Regions from separate parts of the Streptomyces sp. P3 genome, predicted to be linked through region 1. Evidence: predicted binding sites of a transcription regulator. Region 1 holds the regulator's gene; the other holds the start of a gene.

What was found. The regulator HrcA, encoded in region 1, represses chaperone genes, less so after heat shock. The targets are predictions, from matches to a motif close to TTNGCACTCNGNNNNNCNGAGTGCNAA.
Region 2: a site for HrcA is predicted at 993-1,019, ahead of groES (co-chaperone GroES). Genes of this name have one in related genera too.

The regions. Positions count from the first base shown of each region.
Region 1 is NZ_CP028369.1:3,523,691-3,534,433, reverse strand. It holds gene dnaJ (molecular chaperone DnaJ) at 1-583, opposite strand, end outside; gene hrcA (heat-inducible transcriptional repressor HrcA) at 584-1,600, opposite strand; gene C6376_RS15785 (MBL fold metallo-hydrolase) at 1,762-2,490, shown strand; gene C6376_RS15780 (DUF3097 domain-containing protein) at 2,524-3,333, shown strand; gene hemW (radical SAM family heme chaperone HemW) at 3,430-4,662, opposite strand; gene C6376_RS15770 (Dyp-type peroxidase) at 4,811-6,025, opposite strand; gene C6376_RS15765 (SpoIIE family protein phosphatase) at 6,277-8,301, opposite strand; gene C6376_RS15760 (long-chain fatty acid--CoA ligase) at 8,591-10,465, opposite strand.
Region 2 is NZ_CP028369.1:1,245,844-1,256,586, forward strand. It holds gene groL (chaperonin GroEL) at 1-426, opposite strand, end outside; gene groES (co-chaperone GroES) at 538-846, opposite strand; gene C6376_RS05455 (polysaccharide deacetylase family protein) at 1,247-2,077, opposite strand; partial or broken gene C6376_RS05460 (polysaccharide deacetylase family protein) at 2,074-2,169, opposite strand; gene C6376_RS05465 (methyltransferase domain-containing protein) at 2,359-3,534, shown strand; gene C6376_RS05470 (RNA polymerase sigma factor) at 3,605-4,834, opposite strand; gene C6376_RS05475 (YciI family protein) at 5,176-5,532, opposite strand; gene C6376_RS05480 (LCP family protein) at 5,623-6,672, opposite strand; gene C6376_RS05485 (endo-1,4-beta-xylanase) at 6,768-8,093, opposite strand; gene C6376_RS05490 (LacI family DNA-binding transcriptional regulator) at 8,239-9,303, opposite strand; gene C6376_RS05495 (glycoside hydrolase family 3 N-terminal domain-containing protein) at 9,477-10,743, shown strand, end outside.

The DNA of each region.
Region 1 (10,743 bases):
CGACGGTGCCGAAGCCCTGGCACTGCGGACACGGCCGCGACGTCATGACCTGGCCCAGGAAGGACCGGGTCACCTGCGACACCTCGCCGCGACCGCGGCACATGTCACACGTCTGGGCGCTGGTGCCGGGGGCGGCGCCTTCGCCGCTGCACGTCGTGCAGACGATCGCGGTGTCGACCTGGAGGTCCTTCGTGGTGCCGAAGGCCGCCTCCTCGAGGTCGATCTCCAGCCGGATCATCGCGTCCTGGCCGCGCCGGGTGCGTGAGCGTGGCCCGCGCTGCGACGCCGTACCGAAGAACGCGTCCATGATGTCGGAGAAGTTGCCGAAGCCACCCGCCCCGAAGCCGCCGGCGCCGCCGCCCGCCTGGGACAGCGGGTCGCCGCCGAGGTCGTAGACCTGCTTCTTCTGCGGGTCCGACAACACCTCGTAGGCGGCGTTGATCTCCTTGAACCGCTCCTGGGTCTTCGGATCCGGGTTGACGTCCGGGTGCAGCTCGCGCGCGAGCCTCCGGAAGGCCTTCTTGATCTCTTCCTGCGACGCGTCGCGGCGCACGCCGAGGACGGCGTAGTAGTCCGTGGCCACTTACGACTCCGCCAGGATCTGTCCGACGTACCGTGCCACCGCTCGTACCGCTCCCATCGTTCCCGGGTAATCCATGCGGGTCGGTCCGACCACGCCGAGTTTGGCGACTGCTTCGCCGCCCGAACCGTAGCCGACCGACACCACGGAAGTGGAGTTGAGTCCCTCGTAGGCGTTCTCGTGACCGATGCGTACGGTCATGCCCGAATCCCCCGCCTCGCCAAGGAGCTTGAGGAGCACGACCTGCTCCTCGAGGGCCTCCAGGACGGGCCGGATGGTGAGGGGAAAGTCATGTCCGAAGCGGGTGAGATTGGCGGTTCCGCCGATCATCAGCCGCTCCTCGTTCTCCTCGACGAGCGTCTCCAGCAGGGTGGAGAGCACCATCGTGACGGTGCCGCGGTCCTCGGCCTCGAAGGCCTCCGGAAGATCCTCCACCAGCCGCGGCACGTCCGAGAACCGGCGGCCGGCCACCCGGCTGTTGAGCCGTGCGCGCAGATCCGCCAGCGAGGACTCCCCGAACGGCGCCGGGCAGTCCACCAGCCGCTGCTCGACCCGCCCGGTGTCCGTGATCAGCACCAGCATCAGGCGGGCGGGCGCGAGCGAGAGGAGCTCCACGTGCCGCACGGTCGAACGGGTCAGGGACGGGTACTGCACGACGGCGACCTGCCGGGTGAGCTGCGCGAGCAGCCGTACCGTCCGCGCCACGACGTCGTCGAGGTCGACCGCGCCGTCCAGGAAGTTCTGGATGGCGCGCCGCTCGGGGCCGGTCATCGGCTTGACGCCGGCCAGTTTGTCGACGAAGAGCCGGTAGCCCTTGTCGGTGGGGATCCGCCCGGCACTGGTGTGCGGCTGGGCGATGTACCCCTCGTCCTCCAGGGCGGCCATGTCGTTGCGGACCGTCGCCGGGGAGACGCCGAGGTTGTGGCGCTCGGTGAGCGCCTTGGACCCCACGGGCTCCTCGGTGCCGACATAGTCCTGGACGATGGCGCGCAGCACCTGGAGCCTGCGTTCACTCAGCATCGCGCGCACACCTCCAGAATCTCGTCCCCCAGTCCCCTGGGCCTTCGCGTTTGGCACTCTTCACATTCGAGTGCCAGCGTTCCCCGGCCAGTGTACGGCTGTGGGGTACACCCGGGGCAAGGTCGGCCCCTGCACGGGTGCCGCGCAGTTAGCGTCGCGGTATGACGATGACTTGGGAAGAGCTGGGATGGGAGCGGGTCGCGGCCGGGGTGGGCCGCTGCCGGCTGCCGGGCTGGGACTGCACGGTGGGGCTGGTCGTCGGGGCGGGTGCGGCGCTGGTGATCGACGCCGGGTCGACGCTGGCGGAGGGGGCGCTGCTGCGGGCGCAGGCCGAGGAGCTCGCCGGCGGGCGTGTGACCCATCTCGCGCTCACACACCCCCATTTCGACCATGTGCTGGGGGCGGCGGCGTTCGCCGGCGCGGAGGTGTTCGGGGCGGTGGGCATCGATTCCGTGCCGGCCGACGAGCTGCGGGAGGACGCGGTCCGGCAGGGCGTGGACGAGGCGGCGGCGACGGAGGCCGCGGACACGCTCGTCCGGCCCCGCCACTTCGTCTCCGGGGAGTGGACGCTCGACCTGGGCGGGGGCCGCCAGGTCCTGCTGGCGAACGTGGGCCCCGCCCACTCCGCCCATGACCTGGTGGTCCTCGTCCCGGGTGCGGTCGCCGGTGAGCCCGAGACGGTCTTCTGCGGCGATCTGGTCGAGGAGTCCGGTGAACCGCAGGCCGGCCCGGACGCGGTGCCGTCGCGCTGGCCCGCCGCCCTCGACCGGCTCCTCGACCTCGGCGGCGAGGACGCGCGATACGTGCCCGGTCACGGGGCCGTGGTGGACGCGGCGTTCGTGCGTGCGCAGCGGGACGCGCTCGCGGAGCGATTCGGCGTGTCGACGTAATCCCGCCCAGGGGATTCTCCTATCGTCATCCGAATGCGCCAGTACTCCGCCGACCTGACACCTCCCTGGAAGAAGCCGACGCCGGTTCCCGAGGTCGCGGCGGAGCCCGGCCTGGTGGTGGAGGAGCCCGGCACCGGTTTCTGCGGCGCGGTGATCCGCTGCGAGGCGGGCACGGTGACCCTGGAGGACCGCTTCGGCAAGCACCGGGTGTTCCCGCTGGAGCCACGCGGCTTCCTCCTGGAGGGCAGGGCGGTGACCTTGGTGCGACCCGCCGCGGGCCCCGCACGTCCGGCCCGCACCGCCTCGGGTTCGGTCGCCGTCCCCGGCGCCCGCGCTCGGGTGGCCCGCGCCGGCCGCATCTACGTCGAGGGCCGGCACGACGCCGAGCTGGTCGAGAAGGTGTGGGGCGACGACCTGCGCGTCGAGGGCGTGGTCGTGGAGTACCTGGAGGGGGTCGACGACCTGCCGTCGATCGTCGCCGAGTTCGGCCCCGGCCCGGACGCGAAGCTGGGCGTCCTGGTGGACCACCTGGTGCCGGGGACGAAGGAGTGGCGCATCGCGCAGGCGGTGACCAGCGAGCAAGCGCTGGTCGTCGGCCACCCGTACATCGACATCTGGGAGGCCGTGAAACCGGCCTCCCTGGGGATCGCGGGGTGGCCTCGGGTCCCGCACGGCCAGGACTGGAAGACGGGCGTGTGCCGGGCGCTGGGCTGGCCGTCGGAGAACACCGGGGCGGTGTGGCAGGCGATCCTGAAGCGGGTCGGCTCCTACAAGGACCTGGAGCCGGAGTTGCTGGGCCGCGTGGAGGAACTGATCGACTTCGTCACCGACGGCGGGGCCTGACGTCCGTCCGGCACGGGCTGCTCCGCCGTGCCGGACCGCGTCACGACCCGGACCGCGTCACGACCCGGGGCGCGGACGCGTCACGACGCGAGGCGATCAGTCGACCAGATCCCGCACCACCGCGTCCGCCAGCAGCCGGCCGCGCAGGGTGAGCACCGCCCGTCCCTCGTCGTACGGTCCGTGCTCCAGCAGGCCTTCCCCCAGCGCCCGGCGGGACGCCGCGAGCCCCGCCGGCCGCAGCAGGTCCAGCGGCGCGCCGTCACGCAGCCGCAGCTCCAGCAGGATCCGTTCCACCCGGCGGTCCTCGTCGGACAGCAGCTCCCGGCCCGCGCCCGGGGAGCGGCCCGCCGCCAGCGCCGCCGCGTACGCCCCCGGATGCTTGACGTTCCACCAGCGCACCCCGCCGACGTGCGAATGCGCGCCCGGCCCGGCGCCCCACCAGTCGGCGCCGCGCCAGTACAGCTCGTTGTGCAGGCAGCGCGCCGCCCGCGACGTGGCCCAGTTGGAGACCTCGTACCAGTCGTAGCCCGCCGCCGACATCACCTCGTCCGCGATCAGATAGCGGTCGGCGTGCACGTCGTCGTCGGTCGTCGGGACCTCGCCGCGGCGGATCCGGCGGGCCAGCTGCGTGCCCTCCTCGACGATCAGGGCGTACGCGCTGACGTGGTCGGGTCCGGCGCCCAGGGCCGCCTCCAGCGAGGCCCGCCAGTCGTCGTCCGACTCACCCGGGGTGCCGTAGATCAGGTCCAGGTTGACGTGGTCGAAGCCCGCTGCCCGCGCCTCCGCGACACACCGCTCGGGCCGGCCGGGCGTGTGCGTGCGGTCGAGGACCTTCAGCACGTGCTGCCGCGCGCTCTGCATGCCGAACGACACCCGGTTGAAGCCGCCCTCGCGCAGGGCCGTCAGATAGGCGGGGTCGACGGACTCCGGGTTGGCCTCCGTCGTCACCTCCGCGTCCGCCGCGAGGCCGAACTCGTCACGGACCGCGCCCAGCATCCGTACCAGGTCGGACGCGGCCAGCAGGGTCGGCGTACCGCCGCCGACGAAGACGGTGCGGACCTCGCGCGGGTCGTCGCCGAGGACCTTGCGGGCCAGCCGGATCTCGTCGATCACGGTGTCGGCGTAGTTGTCGCGGGAGGCGAGGATGCCGCCGGTGCCGCGCAGCTCGGTCGCGGTGTAGGTGTTGAAGTCGCAGTACCCGCAGCGGGTCGCGCAGTACGGGACGTGCAGATAGAACCCGAGGGGGCGGTCGGCGGCGCCGGCGAGCGCGGACGCCGGGAGCGTGCCGTCGCCGGGAACCGGCTCACCGTCGGGGAGTGCGGAAGGCATACCGCCCATTGTCCCGCACGCCCGCACCGGCCCTCGTCGGCGTGCTTCGCCGCCGCGTCACCCTCGCGTCGGCACACGCCGTCGCCCGCGCCGCCCCCTCGTCCGCGCCGCCCCTCGGCTGCGGCCCGCGACCGCTGCCGGACCTCCCTCAGCCCAGCAGCTCCGCCCCCAGCGGACGGCCCGGACCGGCGCCCGGCAGGACGTACGCCACCGCCGAGCCCCGCGCCTGGGTGAACGCGGCCAGGTCGTCCTGCGCGGCCATACGGCGCTGGACCCGGGCGAACAGCGCCGGGTCCCGCATGAAGGCGAGGAACAGCAGGCCCTGGTCGGTGGGGCCGTCGGCATAGGAGTAGCTGCGGCGCAGCATCCGGGCGCCGTCGTCGAGGCGGGGGCTCACGGCGCGCACGTGCGAACGCGGCGGCGTGGCGTACCGGCCCTGAGCATCCTTGGCGAGCGGGTCGACGTCGTCGTGCTCCGAGCCGCCGTCGAGCGGGGCCCCGGTCGCGCGGCGGCGGCCGACGATCTCCTCCTGACGGTGCACGGCGAGCCGCGCGAAGTCCTCGACGCGCAGGTGGACACGCCGGACGACGAGGTAGGTCGCGTCGCCCGACCACACCCAGCGCTCGCACTCCTCGGCGGTGGGATTGGCACTGCCGTTCCTGAATCCGAGCAGGTCGCGCGGGGTGCCTCCGCCGTCCGGGGAAGGCGGCAGGAAGCCCCCCTGACGCCACCGCGGGCTCAGCGCGTCCCCCGCCAGCCGGGTCAGGGTGACCGCGGTCGCCTCGGTGGCGTCGGCCGAGTCGGCGCACAGCTGCACCAGCACGTCGCCGCCGCAGCGGGCGGGGTCGAGCCGGTCGCCGGGGAAGGAGGGCAGGTCGCGCAGGGCGTCGGGGGCGCGCAGGCCCAGGCGGTCGGGCAACCCGGGGCCGACTCCGAGCGTGGCGGTGAGACGGGCCGTGCGACCGCCGTCGGCTTCCCCGGCCTCCCCGGTCCCCTGGGTGTCCACGGTCTCTCCGGTCCCCTGGGTGTCCACGGTCTCTCCGGTCCCCTGGGTGTCCGCGGTCTCCTGAGCCTCCGCAAGGGCGTGGGTCCACCTCGCGAACACCGCCTTCAGCTGCCGTACGCCCACCGCACCGCGCAGGGCGGGATCGAGGTCGTACGCCAGGATCAGAGCGGTGGCCTGTTGCGGGGTGGTCACGCCGGCCTGGCGGCGGCGCGCCGCGTGGGCCCCTGGCCCGGGCGCGCCCACCGGCGGGCGGGCCTCGCGGGTGCATGCGGTCGCGGTCAGCCCGATTCCCGCGCCGGCGATCAGGACGCTGCGGCGGGTGGGCGCGTCATCTACGGCATTATTCGCCTTCGGCACAAAACCGGACCATACATGCGCAGAGTGCGCCCGGTCGCGTCCCTCGCCGCGCGGCCCCCGCCCCTCGCCACCCGGTCCGTAACCTTCGCGGCACCGCCCCGCCCCGGCGCTCGGCCTGACGCCCCGCGACTCCGCCGCCGCGCAGTTCCGTCGCCCGACGGCGGTTGGGCGGTCACCGGACCACCGTCGGCGCTCCTCGCCGCCGTACCGGTGCCTTCACCCGCGTCACCGCCCGGCGACGCTGCGGTCCGCTACTCCGCCTGCAGCACCAGCAGGGCCAGGTCGTCGTCCGGCGGCTCCTCGCCGAACTCGTGCACCAACTGCCGGATCCGCTCCGCGATCAGCTCCGCGTCCAGTCCGGCGCAGCCCGCCAGCGCCGTCGCCAGACCGTCCTCGTCGTCGAACTGGCGCAGTCCCGAGCGCCGTTCCGTCACGCCGTCGGTGACGCACAGCAGGCTGTCGCCGGGTCGCAGCTCCAGGCTGTGGCAGGTGTAGACGACGTCCTCGACGACCCCGAGAAGGGTCTGCGGGCGTCCGGCGGTGGCGACCGCGCCGTCCGGACCGAGCAGCAGGGGCAGCGGGTGTCCGGCGGAGGCGAGGGTGCAGCGGATGCCGCCCTCGAAGGGTGCCAGCTCGCCGTACAGGAGCGACAGGAAGCGGGTCTGCGGGCCGTCCGCGGGCCCGGCGGGGCCGACAAAGGCGCGGGCGGCGGCGTCGGCGGCCTCGGTCGCGTCGTCGAGGAGGAGCTGGTTGAGGCGGTCCAGGACGTCGGCGACGCCGTAGCCCTCACGGGCCAGCAGACGCAGCCAGGGCCGGGCCAGCCCGATGACGACGGCCGCCTCCGGGCCCTTGCCCTGGACGTCTCCCACGGCGAAGCACCAGCGGCCGTCGCCCGCCGGGAACAGGTCGTAGAAGTCGCCGCTGGGCCCGCCCTGCTCGCGCGGCTCGTAGACGAGGGCGCTGCACACACCGGGGATCTGGGCGACCGCGCCGGGCAGCAGCCCGCGCTGCAGAACGGCGCTGATGGTGGCCTGCCGGGCGTACTGACGGGCCGCGCCGATGGCGAGCGCCACCCGGCGGCCGAGATCCTCCACGAGCCCGGTGACCTCGTCGGGGAAGACGCCGGGTCCGGCCCGTCCGAGGACCAGGGTGCCCAGTGGCCGGCCGCCGGCGATCAGCCGGTAGGCGAGCGAGACGCCGTCCGGGCCGAGCGCCGTCGCGGGCCAGGGATAGGGCTCCGGCCCCGAGCGTGGACCGCCGTCGGGCGGGCACGGCGGATCCTTGTCCAGGGTGCGGCGCAACTCCTCGATGCGGTTCTCGCTGCCGTGCCAGACGCGGGCAAGCCGCGGCCCCGGCCCGCCGGACCAGTCACCGCGGCCGCTGACCTCGTCCTCCAGCCACACCGCGCACCAGTCGGCGAGCCGCGGCACCAGCAGCTGGCCGGTCAGCGCGGCGACCAGGTCCTCGTCGAGCTGGCCGGCCAGCAGGTCGGACGCCTCGGCGAGGAAGGAGAGGGCGCCACGGTTGAGCCAGTCCGGGTCGCCCCGGCCGCTGGGCTCCGGTGCGGGTGCGAAGGCGTCGAGAAGCCCGGAGAAATCGACATGACCGTAGCCGTGGTCGTAGCCGTGGTCCGGGTGCGGGTCGCAGGTGTGATCGCTGACGTGGCCGTGGCCGTCGTCGCACTCGGGGTCGACGCCGCCGTCGGGCATGCCGCCCCCCTCGGCGGCCTGCGCCGCGCCGCCGCCCGCGAAGCCCGGCTCGGCGGACTCGGCGGCCGGCAGCAGCCGCGCCCAGACCGTCTTCGCCCCCCTGCGGTACGTCACGCCCCAGGCGTCCGCCAGCGTGGCCACCAGGCGCAGGCCGCGGCCGTGCTCCGGTGTGCCGTGGGGCGGGTCGGCGGCGTGGTCGCGCGGGGTGCGGGAGGGGTGCCGGTCACAGACCTCCACGACGACCGCGAGGCCGCCGTCGGACGGACCGGACTCCGCCTCCAGCCGGCACACCAGCTCGACCTCGGTGCCGGCGTGGACCACGGCGTTGGTGACCAGCTCGCTGACGACGAGTATCGCGTCCTCGGCGAGGCGCTCGCGCAGCTTCACGGCGCCGGGCAGACCGGTTGCGGCCCACTCGGACAGCGAGGTGCGTACCAGATCGCGGGCGGCGCCGGGCGCGAGAGAGCTGCCGGCCAGGATCGCGCGCGCGTGCGGGAGCCCACCCGCGCGCGCGGGCGCGCCGCCGGCCCGGGAGAGGGTCTCCCGTTGCGTCGGAATGGCACCCATGCGCAGCTCCCCGGACGGTCGAATGCACCATCAGGGTGACAGACCGGTTCCGTCCGTGAGCGCTTAGTCACCGAAGTGGGCCGTCCGGAGTGAGAAGCGTGCTATGCGAGCACGCGTGTGCCAAATGACGCCCGATGACGCACGGATGAGGGGCGGGATCCGAACATCCGGACTCCACCCCTCCCCTTCGCGCCGGGGTGCCGCCGACCGGGATCCGCGCCACCCCCGTGCCCCGCACCACGCCGGAGCCGCGCCGCCGGAACTGCGCCACGCCGGAACTGCGCCCGCCCTACGCCTCGCGCGATCCGGCGTACATCTCGTCGATGAGGTGCTTGTACTCCCGCTCCACGACCGGCCGCTTGAGTTTCAGGCTCGGCGTGATCTCGCCGTGCTCGACGTCCAGGTCGCGGGGCAGCAGCCGGAACTTCTTGATGGTCTGCCAGCGCTGGAGGCCCTCGTTGAGCCGCTTGACGTAACCGTCGATGAGCTCCACGGTGACGGGTGCGGCCACGACCTCCGCGTACGGCTTTCCGGCCAGCCCGTTGTCCTTCGCCCAGTCCAGCAGGGACGGCTCGTCGAGGGCGATGAGCGCCGTGCAGAAGTTCCGGTCGGCGCCGTGCACGAGGATGTTGGAGACGTACGGGCAGACCGCCTTGAACTGGCCCTCGACCTCGGCGGGCGCGATGTACTTGCCGCCGGACGTCTTGATGAGGTCCTTCTTGCGGTCGGTGATCCGCAGGTAGCCGTCGGGCGACAGCTCGCCGATGTCGCCGGTGTGGAACCAGCCGTCCGCCTCGAGGACCTCGGCGGTCTTCTCGGGGAGCTTGTGGTACCCCTCCATGATGCCGGGGCCGCGCAGCAGGATCTCGCCGTCGTCGGCGATGCGCACCTCCGTGCCGGGCAACGGCTTGCCGACCGTGCCGGTGCGGTAGGCCTCGCCGGGGTTCACGAAGGAGGCGGCGGAGGACTCCGTCAGGCCGTAGCCCTCCAGGATGTGGATGCCGGCGCCGGCGAAGAAGTAACCGATCTCCGGCGCGAGGGCCGCCGACCCGGAGACACAGGCGCGCAGGTTGCCGCCGAAGGCCTCGCGGATCTTGGCGAAGACGAGCGCGTCGGCGACCTTGTGCTTGGCGCCGAGCCCGAAGGGGACGGACGCGCTGCCGGTGCGCCGGAAGTTGTCCTGGGCGGCCTTGGCGTACTCGCGGGAGACCTCGGCGGCCCACTGGAAGATCTTGTACTTGGCCCCGCCGCCCGCGCGGGCCTTGGCGGCGACGCCGTTGTAGACCTTCTCGAAGATGCGCGGCACCGCGGCCATGTACGTCGGCCGGACCACCGGCAGGTTCTCGATGATCTTGTCCACGCGACCGTCAACGGCCGTGACGTGCCCGACCTCGATCTGGCCGGAGGTGAGCACCTTGCCGAAGACGTGTGCGAGCGGCAGCCACAGGTACTGCACGTCGTCGGGGCCGACCAGGCCGGTCGCCGCGATCGCCTTCGCCATGTACGACCAGTTGTCGTGCGGCAGGCGCACGCCCTTGGGGCGGCCGGTGGTGCCGGAGGTGTAGATGAGGGTGGCGAGCTGGTCGGAGGTGATCGCGGCGACCCGCTCCTTGATCAGCCCGGCCTCCTTCTCCAGCCGGGCCGCGCCGCGCTTCTCCAGCTCGTCCAGGGTGAGGATCCAGTCGGCTGTCTCCACACCGGCCGGGTCGATCACGACCACATGGGTGAGGTCGGGCAGCTCGGCGCGCTTCTCGACCGCCTTGGCGAGCTGAGCCGCGTCCTCGGCGATCAGCACCCGGCTCTCGGAGTCCGAAAGGATGAACGCCGACTCGTCGGCGTTGGTCTGCGGGTAGACGGTGGTCGTGGCCGCTCCGGCGCACATGATGCCGAGGTCGGCGAGGATCCACTCGAGGCGCGTGGAGCAGGCGAGCGCGACGCGCTGCTCGGGCTGCACGCCGAGTTCGATGAGGCCGGCCGCGATCGCGTAGACCCGCTCTGCGGCCTGCGCCCAGCTCAGCGCCTTCCAGGCGTCGGGGCCCTCGCCGGACGCGGCAGGCACCGGATGGCGGTACGCCTCCGCGTCGGGCGTGGCCGCCACGCGCTCCAGGAAGAGGCCCGCGACCGACGGCGGACGGTTCTCGATCAGTGTCTGTGTGTCGCTCACGACATCCTCCGGGGCCCGCGACGGTGCGGCGGCTGGCTCGTTGCGGCGTCGTTCGACGCGCGGCTGCTGTTGACGGCGGCTCTTGTTGACGACGGCTGTGCTGGACGACGGCTGTGCTCGACGGCAGCTGTTGTTTAACTCACGAGTAACTACCGAGCAGGCATCAGAGTAAAGGGCGACTGGCCAGCGCGTAAGGGGCTCCGGTCGGTCACTTTCTCCTGAGTACAGCCAAAGGGCCCGCCGCGCGACAGCACGACGGGCCCCGGGCACACCCTGAA
Region 2 (10,743 bases), 2.3 Mb from region 1:
GTCGGACTTCTCGTCGATCGGGCGGGCCGAGGCCAGCAGCTCGTCCGAGACGGCCTTGACGGCGGCGTCGATGCCCTTCTTCAGGGCGGCCGGGGACGCGCCCGCGGCGACGTTCTTCAGGCCCTCGCGCACCAGCGCCTGGGCGAGCACGGTGGCGGTGGTCGTACCGTCGCCCGCGATGTCGTTGGTCTTGGTCGCCACCTCCTTCACCAGCTGCGCGCCGAGGTTCTCGTACGGGTCCTCGATCTCGACCTCACGGGCGATCGTGACACCGTCGTTGGTGATGGTGGGGGCGCCGAACTTCTTGTCGATGACGACGTTGCGGCCCTTGGGGCCGATCGTCACCTTGACCGTGTCGGCAAGCTTGTTGACGCCGCGCTCGAGGGCGCGACGGGCGTCCTCGTCGAACTTCAGGATCTTCGCCATGGGAGCGGTTCAGCCCTCTCGGAAAAAGTGGGAGAAACGAACTGCGCCCCCGGCACCCGGCTTCACAAACACGCGGGGCCAGGAGCGCAGTTCACTGCAAAACTGGGTGAATTACTTCTCGATGATCGCGAGCACGTCGCGAGCCGAGAGGACGAGGAACTCCTCGCCGTTGTACTTCACCTCGGTGCCGCCGTACTTGCTGTACAGGACGACGTCGCCGACCTTGACGTCGAGCGGCAGGCGCTCGCCGTTCTCGAAGCGACCCGGGCCCACCGCGAGGACGGCGCCCTCCTGGGGCTTCTCCTTCGCGGTGTCCGGGATGACCAGGCCAGAGGCGGTGGTCTGCTCGGCGTCGAGCGGCTGGACCACAATGCGGTCCTCGAGCGGCTTGATGGCAACCTTGGAGCTGGTGGTCGTCACGATCCGACCTCCCCCTTCGGAGATCTCACGGGGTTAACTGTCTGAGGTGGCGACCAGGTGGATCCGTCGTCGCGGGTGCCGGACCTGCCCGTCGCGTTGTTGGCACTCTCCGGTGGGGAGTGCCAGACCTGAGACTATGACCGCGATTAGCACTCGGTCAAGCGGAGTGCCAATGCGTGCGGCGCGTCGCCAGGTTTTCGGCCGCCGTGAGTGTCCTGGTCGCCCGGTGACAGGGCCCCGTTTCCGGGGACTGGCGCCCCCGGACCCCGCTTCGGTCCTGGACGGGCCTCGTCCTCTGACGCCGGACGGGCTCAGAGGACGAACCCCAGCCGCCGTACCAGCCGCCGTACCAGTCGGTGTCCCGGCTCCAAGGTTCCGGTCGACGCGGGAGGACGGGCTGTCAGAGGTAGTCCTCCAGGCGGGCCACCGTCAGGTGCTCGTTCTGGATCCGGCGCAGGAGTCGCGTCGTCCGGTCCCGCAGGTCCGGGGCGGTCGTCTCGTCCGGGGCCACGGCGATGACGTCGCCGGGGTGGAGGCGGTGGGGGCCGTGGGCGTAGGTGAGGGCGGTGGGGCCCATCGACGCGCGCCAGAGGACGACGGCCGCGATGCCGCAGTCGGCGGCGGCGCGCCGGGTGGTGGCGTCGTAGGCGCCGTAGGGCGGGCGGAGCAGGCGGGGGCGCAGGCCGAAACGGGCGCGCAGCTTGTCCTGCTGGCCGCAGATCTCGGCGCGCTGGCCGGCGTAGGGCAGGCCGCGCAGGGCCGGGTGGTCCAGGGTGTGGTTCTGGACACTGGCCCCGACCGACTGCAGCCTGGCCAGCCGGCCGTAGCCGGGGCCGATCACGCTGTCGGTGAGGAACATACTGACCGGCAGGCGCAGTTCGCGGACCATGTCGGCGAAGCGGGGGTCGCGTTCGGCGCCGTCGCCGTAGGTGAGGAAGACGACCCTGTCGGCGGTCGGGACATGGTCCACGACCGGAGGGAGGGCGGTTCCGGGGCTGCCCGCCAGGGAGCGGGCCGGGTGGGCCGGGGCGGGGGCCAGGGGTGCCGTCAGACCCCAGCGGCGGTAGGCGGGCTGCCCGGCGGCCGGGCCGGCCGGGTGGACCCGGGCCGCGGCTTTCCTGCCCAGCCGTTCGATCGGGTCGACGGACTGTGCGCAGCCGCTCAGGGTCGTCAGGACGAGCGCGACGAGCAGGACGGCCGCCGGTCCCGCGCCCTTGCGTCGCGCCCTCACAGGTAGTCCTCGAGACGGGCCACCGTGTAGCCCTTCGCCGTGACCTCGTCCAGGAAGCGGCGGACAGGATCGGGCATGGTGCCCTTCCAGTCTCCGGAGCGGATTTCCCTGCCGGGACGGGTTTCCGTACGGGGGCGGCGACGGGCCGGCCCATCGAGGCCGTTCATGTCATTTTGTACGACAGGTCCCATGGCGCCGGATCTTCGCAGTCGCCCTTCCCGAAGCCGGTCCGACACCGCCGCCGGAGGCGCGCTGTCCACCGACTGGCCCACAATGACCCGGTGAACGACCTCGCCCCCCTGCGCACTCCCGAGGGCCGCGCCCTCCTCGACGCGGTGCGCGGCACCGCCCCCGCCGACGAACTCGCCGTCGCCACCCGGCTCCGCCGCGAACATCCCGCCGACCTGGTCTCCGCGGCCCTCGGCCAGGCCCGGCTGCGGCAGCGGGCGGCGGTGAAGTTCGGGGCGCGCGACGCGGAGCGGATGTTCTTCACGCCGAACGGGGTGGAGCAGTCGACGCGCGCGAGCGTCGCCGGCTACCGGGCCGAGCGGATGAAGACGCTCGGTGTGACCTCCGTCGCGGACCTGTGCTGCGGGATCGGCGGCGACGCGATCGCCCTCGCCCGCGCCGGCATCCGGGTGCTGGCGGTGGACCGGGATGCGGCGGCGGCCGAGGCGGCGCGGGCGAACGCCGAGGCGCTCGGGCTGAGCGAGCTGATCGAGGTGCGGCAGGCGGACGTCACCGAGGTGGACACCGACGGCTACGACGCCGTCTTCGTGGATCCGGCGCGCCGGGGCGGCCGGGGGCGCATCTTCGATCCCGAGGCGTACTCGCCTCCCCTGTCGTGGGCGGTCGGGGCCGCCCTCGCCGCGCCACGCGCCGCTCTCAAGATCGCGCCCGGGGTGCCGCACGAGGCGATCCCCGCCGAGGCCGAGGCCGAGTGGATCTCGGACGGCGGGGACGTGAAGGAGGCGGTGCTGTGGTTCGGGACCGCCGCACCGGGGACCGTCCGGGCGACTCTGCTGCCGGGGCCGCGCACCCTGCTCGGCGCCGGCCTGCCCGACCCGGACGTCCGGCCGGTCGGGCGGTACCTGTACGAGCCCGACGGCGCCGTCATCCGGGCCCATCTGGTCGCCGACGTGGCCCGGGAGCTCGACGGCGGGCTCGTCGACGAGACGATCGCCTATGTCACGGCCGACGAGCTGCGCGCCACGCCGTATGCCACCGCCTACGAGATCACCGATCAACTCCCCTTCGGTGTGAAGAAGTTGAAGGCGCTGTTGCGGGAGCGGGGGGTCGGCGTCCTGACCGTGAAGAAGCGGGGGTCGGCGGTGGAGCCGGAGGAGCTGCGGAAGAAGGTGCTCCCCAGGCCGCAGGGCTCCGAGGCGGTGACGGTGTTCCTCACACGAGTGGCGGGCGCCCCGACCATGCTGATCGGGAAGCCCGCCACCTCCTGACGCCGGTCAGGAAAGCGGTGCCGGCGTGCCGGGTGCCGGCGTCGTCCTTCTTCCGACCCACCCGCCCCCGTCAGTCCGACGCCGCCGCCCTGTGCAGCAGCAGGTGTCGTTCGCGGGCGCTGGCCGTCAGCGCCGCCGCCCGTTCGAACTCGGCGCGGGCCTCCGCGGTGCGGCCGAGGCGGGACAGCAGGTCGGCGCGGACGCTCGGCAGCAAGTGATACTCCCGCAGGGCGGGTTCGGCCGTCAGGGCGTCGACGATGGCCAGGGCGGCCGCCGGGCCCTCGGCCATCGAGACGGCGACCGCGCGGTTCAACTCGACCACCGGGGAGGGGAAGCGGGCCGCCAGCAGCCCGTAGAGGGTGGCGATGCCCGCCCAGTCGGTCTCCTCGTACCTGTACGCGTGCGCGTGGCAGGCGGCGATGGCGGCCTGGAGGGCGTACGGGCCCGGGGCCGCGCCCGCCGCCAGGCTCCGGGCCCGGTCGAGGGCGTTGATGCCGCGTGCGATCAGCATGCGGTTCCAGCGTCGGCGGTCCTGGTCCTTCAGCAGCACGGGCGTACCGTCGGGAGCGGTGCGGGCGGCCGTCCGGGACGCCTGGAACTCCAGCAGCGAGACGAGGCCGTGGACCTCGGGCTCCTTCGGCATCAGCGCCGCGAGCTGACGGCCCAGCCGCAGGGCGTCCTCGCACAGCGCCGGGCGCAGCCAGTCGTCGCCGGCGGTGGCCGCGTACCCCTCGTTGAAGATCAGGTAGATGACGTCGAGGACGGACCCGAGCCGGGCCTCTCGGTCGGGGCCGTACGGCACCTCGAAGGGCACGTTCCTGGTCGCCAGGGTCTTCTTGGCGCGCACGATCCGCTGGGCGACCGTCGGCTCGGGGACCAGGAAGGCGCGGGCGATCTCCGGGGTGCTCAGGCCTCCCAGCAGGCGCAGGGTGAGGGCGGTGCGGGCCTCGGCGGAGAGCACCGGGTGACAGGCGGTGAAGACGAGCCGGAGCAGGTCGTCGTCGATGTCGTCGGGATCGGCGGGTTCCTGGGGAGCGGCGGTCGTGGTCTCCAGGTCGCGACCGATCTCCTGGAGCTTGCGGGAGTGGTTCTCGCGCCGTCGGATCAGGTCGACGGCGCGCCGCCGGGCCGTGGTGGTCAGCCAGGCGCCGGGATGGTCCGGCACTCCGTCGCGCGGCCACTGCTCCAGCGCGGCGACCAGGGCGTCCTGCGCGAGTTCCTCGGCGACGCCGACGTCCCGCACGAGCCGGGCGACGGCGGCGATGACACGGGGGGACTCCAGACGGAAGACGGTCTCGATGGCCGCACGCGCATCCGGGGCCGCACGGGGATCACGGGCGGTACGCGCATCCGGGGCGGTACCTGCGTCCGGGTGGGCCGTACGGGTGTCCGAGGCGTCGCGCGAAGGCGGTGCGCCGCCGGGATCCGGGGTGCCGACGGGATCCGTGGTACCGCCGGGATCCGGTGCGCCGCCGGGGTCGGGGGGCGTGCGGGGGCGCGAAGGCGGGCCGGGGTCCGGGGCGGGCTGTCGTTCCACAGCTCACCATCGAACACCCGGCGCCCGTTCAGGCCAAGAACCCCCAGGCCAGGAACCCTCAGGCCCGGAACCTCCCAGGCCCGGAACCCTCGGGCCGAGAACCCTCAGCCTTCCGCGATTTCCCGCACCTCGCAGGTCACCGTCCAGTGCTCCTCGTGCACCTTCAGGAACCGCTTCGTCCATTCGACGGCCTCGGCCATGTCCTTGCACTGCATGATCGCGTAGCCGCCGACGACCTCCTTGGCCTCGGTGAAGGGCCCGTCGGTGAGGGTGATCCTCCCGCCCTCCCAGTGCGCGCGGACGCCCTGCGCGGACGGGGTCAGTCCGGCGGTCTCCAGCATCACGCCGGCCTTGGTGACCTCCTCGATCAGCTCGCCCATCCGCTGCATCAGCTCCGGGCTCGGGCCCTCGGCGGGGGCGGTGGCCTCGTCGATCTTCACGAGTGACAGGTAGCGGGGCATGGTGACTCCTCGGGTGCGGTGAGCCGGGTCCTTCCCGGCCTCTCCCCCTGCGTCGAACGGCGGCGGGCCGGATCGACACCTCACCGGAATCTATTTCAGCGATCTCCACAGCGCGCCCGCCGCCGGCTCCCGCGCCACCACCCGGTCGGGGTCGGAAGGGGCCGGCACCACGGGCATGGTGACCGTCCGGACGTTCCCGGCCGACAGGCCCTTCAGGCTCCGGCCGAGTTCCGTCAGCTCGGCGAGCGAGTCCAGACCGGTGTCGGTGGTCAGGCTGCCGGTGACCGCGTCGGCGACCTGGTACAGCTCGGCGGGGCTGGTGAGGAGGTCGGTGGAGGCGATCTGCTCCAGCAGGGCCTTCACCAGTTTCTGCTGGAGGCCTATGCGGCCGAGGTCGCTGCCGTCGCCGATGCCGTGCCGGGTGCGGGCCAGGGCGAGGGCCCGGGCGCCGTCGAGATGGTGGGTGCCGGCCGCGAGGTGCAGATGGCTGTCGTCGTCGTCGATGTCCTCGTCGGTGGTGACGGTGACCCCGCCGAGCGCGTCCACGAGCTTGGCGAAGCCCGAGAAGTCCACCTCCACGTAGTGGTCCATCCGGATGCCGGTGACGGACTCGACCGTCTTGACGGCGCAGACCGGGCCGCCGACCGCGTAGGCGGTGTTGAGCATCACGCCGTACGCCGTCACCGTCGAACCGCCGTCGGGCAGCGGGCAGGAGGGCCGGGTGACGAGGGTGTCGCGCGGGATGCTGACGACCGTGGCCGTCGTGCGGCCCGCGTCGATGTGCACGACCATCGCCGTGTCGGAGCGGGCGCCGGTGCTGTCGCCGCCGCCGAGCGCCTGGTTCGCGGCGCCGCTGCGCGAGTCCGAGCCCAGCACGAGGAGGTTGACTGCCTCGGTGGGTGCCGGGGAGCCGGACGCCGAGGCCGGCGGCGTCGTGACCGCCTTCGCCGGGCGGTCGTCGCCCAGCGCGTTGTCGATGTCGACGCTGTCGATGTTGCCGTTGAGGTGCCAGTAGGCCCAGCCCGCCGTCCCGACGCCCGCCACCAGGACGGCGGCCAGCGTGAGGCCGGCGGCCTTGAGTGCTCTCGACCGCCGGCCCGCTCCGCTGCCGGTCGTTGCGTGCTCCTCGACTTCCGTCACAGGAAAGAACGTACGTCCGAATTATGAGGAGACGGTGAGGAAGGGATGCGTGAACGCGCCTTCCGCACAGGCAGATCTCGTGGCTCCGGCCCCGGTCACCCCAACGTCACCGTGGGCGCCGGGTTGCTCCCGCTCCAGTTCGCGTTGAAGCCGAAGCTCACCGAACCGCCGTCCGGGATCGTCCCGTTGTACGAGGCGTTCGCGCACGACACGGCCGCCCCCGACTGGGTGCAGAGGGCGTTCCAGGACTGGGTGATCTGCTGGCCCGCGCCGTAGGCCCAGGTCACCTTCCAGGACGACAGCGAGGCGCCCGAGCAGGAGATCGTCACGTTTCCGGTGAACCCGGTGTTCCACTGGCTGCCCACGCTGTAGGCAGCCGTGCACTTGCCGGTCGGCACCGGCGTGGTCGTGCCGCCGAGCGCCTCGGAGATGCCGTAGTACGCCGGTTTGGGCGCGTAGTTCGCGTCGTACGGGGTGGCCGCGCCCTGTCCCGGGAAGGTGCTCTCCACCCAGGAGTCGGAGTCGGTGAAGCCCCAGACGGTGAGGTTGACGCATCGTGCGACGGCGGCGCAGGCGGCGGTGACCGCCTTGTAGTCGGCCTTCTGCTGCGCGAGCTTGGCGCTGTCGGCGGGCAGCGTCATCCGGATGTCCAGCTCGGTGATCGCCACGTCCACGCCGAGGTCCGCGAAGCGCTGGATGTTCTGCTGGAACGTGGACGGCACCTGGCCGAGGACCAGGTGCGCCTGCAGCCCGACCCCGTCGATCGGGACGCCCCGCTCCTTCAGCGACCTGACCAGGTTGTACAGGGCGGTCGACTTGGCGTTGACGCCCTCGACGTTGTAGTCGTTGACGTAGAGCTTGGCGGCCGGGTCGGCGGCCCGCGCCCGGGTCAGGGCGGTGGCGATGTAGTCGGCGCCGAGGCCGTTGTACCAGAGGGTCGAACGGTAGGTGCCGTCCTCGTTGAAGGGTTCGTTGACGACGTCCCAGGCGGCGATCCTCCCCTTGTAGCGGCCGACCTCGGTGTCGATGTGGTTCTGCAGCAGGGTGCCGAGCTGCGCGGGCGTCCAGCCGCCGTTGTCCAGCCAGCCCGGGTTCTGGCTGTGCCAGACCAGGGTGTGGCCGCGCACCTGCTGGTCGTGGGCCTGGGCGAACGCCACGATCCGGTCCGCCTCGGCCCAGTCGAACACGCCCTGCGTCGGCTCCACCGAGCCCCACTTCATGGCGTTGCCCGGGGTCAGCGAGGAGAACTGCGCCCCGGCGATGTCGCCGTAGACACCGGTGAGCTTGGAGCCGGTGACGGCGGTGCCGACGACCTTGCCCTTGGCGGCGCCGAGGTCGCGCAGGGGCGTGTCGGCGGCGTGGGAGACGGGAGCGGCGACGAGCAGGGCCGCCGCGGCGGCGGCGCCGGTGACCAGGGTCATGAGCCGGGTCCGCAGTGGAAACGGCCCGGGTGAAGTCCGGGGAGATGTTCTGGAGGATCTCATTGCGGGGGCCTCCGAAAGTTTCGGCTGTTCAACCGATTGACTTCGGTGGAGTGTGGAGGCGTCCGGCACACCCGTCAATAGGTCAACTTCCGGCCACGGGCGGCGCACCCGTGCTCGTGCGCACCACGAGGCTGGTGGCCAGCTCCACCCGCGTCGACGTCGGCGCCTCCCGCGAGGCCGACCGGCCCAGTTCGAGGACCAGCCGGGCCGCCGCCTCGGCCATCTCGGTCAGCGGCTGGCGCACCGTCGTCAGCGGCGGTCCGACCCAGCGGGCGACCGGAAGGTCGTCGAAGCCGACCACGCTCACGTCCTCGGGGATGCGCAGGCCCAGTTCGCGGGCGGCCTCGTAGAAACCGAGCGCCTGGAGGTCGTTGCCGGCGAAGACCGCGGTGGGGCGGTCCGGCCGGTCGAGCAGTTCGCGGCCCAGCCGGTAACCGGTCTCGTGGTGGAAGTCGCCGGTCTTGATCAGATGCGGCTCGACCGGCAGCCCGGCGGTCTCCAGCGCGGCCCGGTAGCCGTCGATCCGGGCCCGGCTGCACATCATCTGCGGCGGACCGCTGATCGCCCCTATGCGGCGGTGCCCCAGCTCCACCAGGTGCCGGGTGGCGGCGAGGCCGCCCTGCCAGTTGGTCGCCCCGATGGAGGGCACGTCGGCGCCCGGGTCGCCGGCCGGGTCCATCACCACGAACGGGATGGAGCGGCTGGTCAGCAGCGCCCGCTGGGACTCGTCGAGCCCGGACAGCACCAGCACCACGCCGTGCGGGCGACGGGCGGCGACCTGGTCGGCCCAGGTCCGCCCGGGGGTGAGCCGTCCGGCGCTCTCACTGAGGACCACGCTCAGCCCCGCGTCGCGGGCCACGTTCTCCACACCCCGGATGACCTCCATCGCCCAGGCGCTCTCCAGCTCGTGGAAGACCAGGTCGATCAGGGGAGAGCGGGTCGCCTCCGCGCGGCGGCGCCGGTAGCCGTGGGTGCGCAGCAGCTCCTCGACACGGGTGCGGGTGGCGGGGGCGACGTCGGCACGACCATTGAGGACTTTCGAAACAGTCGGTGCCGACACGCCGGCCTCGCGGGCGATCTCCGCGAGCGTCGCGGTCTGCGTCGGCCGCGCTTCTGTCCGCGTTTCTGTGGGCTCCGAGGGCGTCATGGCGGCGATCGTATCGTCACGCGACCTCTTGACGAACCCATGCCGACGCCATAGGTTCCCGGAACATTCGGAATACAGCTCGAAACATTCGACGGGCCCGCCCCGCCGGACGCTCCACAGCATTCCAGGATGCACCGCCCCCTGGTGGCTCACCGACCTCTGACAGGAGTTTCATGACCACCGCCCCCTGGCGTGACCCCGCCCTGCCCGCCGCCACCCGAGTCGACGACCTCCTCGGCCGGATGACGCTCGAGGAGAAGATCGCCCAGTTGTACGGCGTGTGGGTCGGCGCCGCGGCGGACGGCGGGGGAGTCGCCCCGCACCAGCACGACATGACCGCCGACTACGACTACGACGAGCTGATCACCCGGGGGCTCGGCCAGCTGACCCGCTCCTTCGGCACCGCGCCCGTGGACCCGGCGCTCGGCGCCCGTGCCCTGGCCGGAGCCCAGCGGCAGATCGTCGCCGCTGGCCGCTTCGGCATCCCGGCGGTCGCCCACGAGGAGTGCCTGGCCGGAGTCACCGCCTGGCGGGCCACCGCGTACCCGGTCCCCCTGGCCTGGGGCGCGGCCTTCGACCCGCCGCTGGTCGAGGAGCTGGGCCGGGCCATCGGCGGCGACCTGCGCGCGATGGGCGTGCACCAGGGCCTCGCCCCGGTCCTGGACGTCGTCCGCGATCCGCGCTGGGGGCGCGTCGAGGAGACGATCGGCGAGGACCCGTATCTGGTCGGCACGATCGGCACGGCCTACGTGCGCGGACTGGAGTCCACCGGGGTCGTCGCCACCCTCAAGCACTTCGCCGGCTACGCCTCCTCGGCGGGCGCGCGCAATCTGGCCCCGGTGCGGGCGGGCACCCGCGAGTTCGCGGACGTCACGCTGCCCCCGTTCGAGATGGCGCTCCGCGAGGGCGGCGCCCGCTCGGTGATGGCCGCCTACACCGAACGCGACGGCGTCCCCGCCTCCGCCGACCCCGAACTGCTGACCGGCCTGCTCCGGGAGGAGTGGGGCTTCACCGGCACGGTCGTCGCCGACTACTTCGGCATCGGCTTCCTGCAGACCCTGCACCGGGTGGCCGGCACCCCCGCGCAGGCGGCCCGGCTGGCGCTGGACGCGGGCATCGACGTCGAGCTGCCCACCGTGAAGTACTACGGCGCGGCGCTGGCCGACGCCGTACGGGCGGGCGAGGTGCCCGCGGAGCTGATCGACCGGGCCGCGCGCCGCGTCCTGCTGCAGAAGTGCGATCTGGGCCTGCTGGACGAGGACTGGCAGCCGCACGTTCCCGAGTCGGTGGACCTCGACCCGCCCGCGAACCGCGCGCTGGCCCGCCGGCTGGCGGAGGAGTCGGTGGTCCTGCTGGACAACCCCGACGGCCTGCTCCCTCTCTCCCCCGACGCGCGGGTGGCCGTGATCGGGCCGCGGGCGGCGGACGCGCTGGCGATGC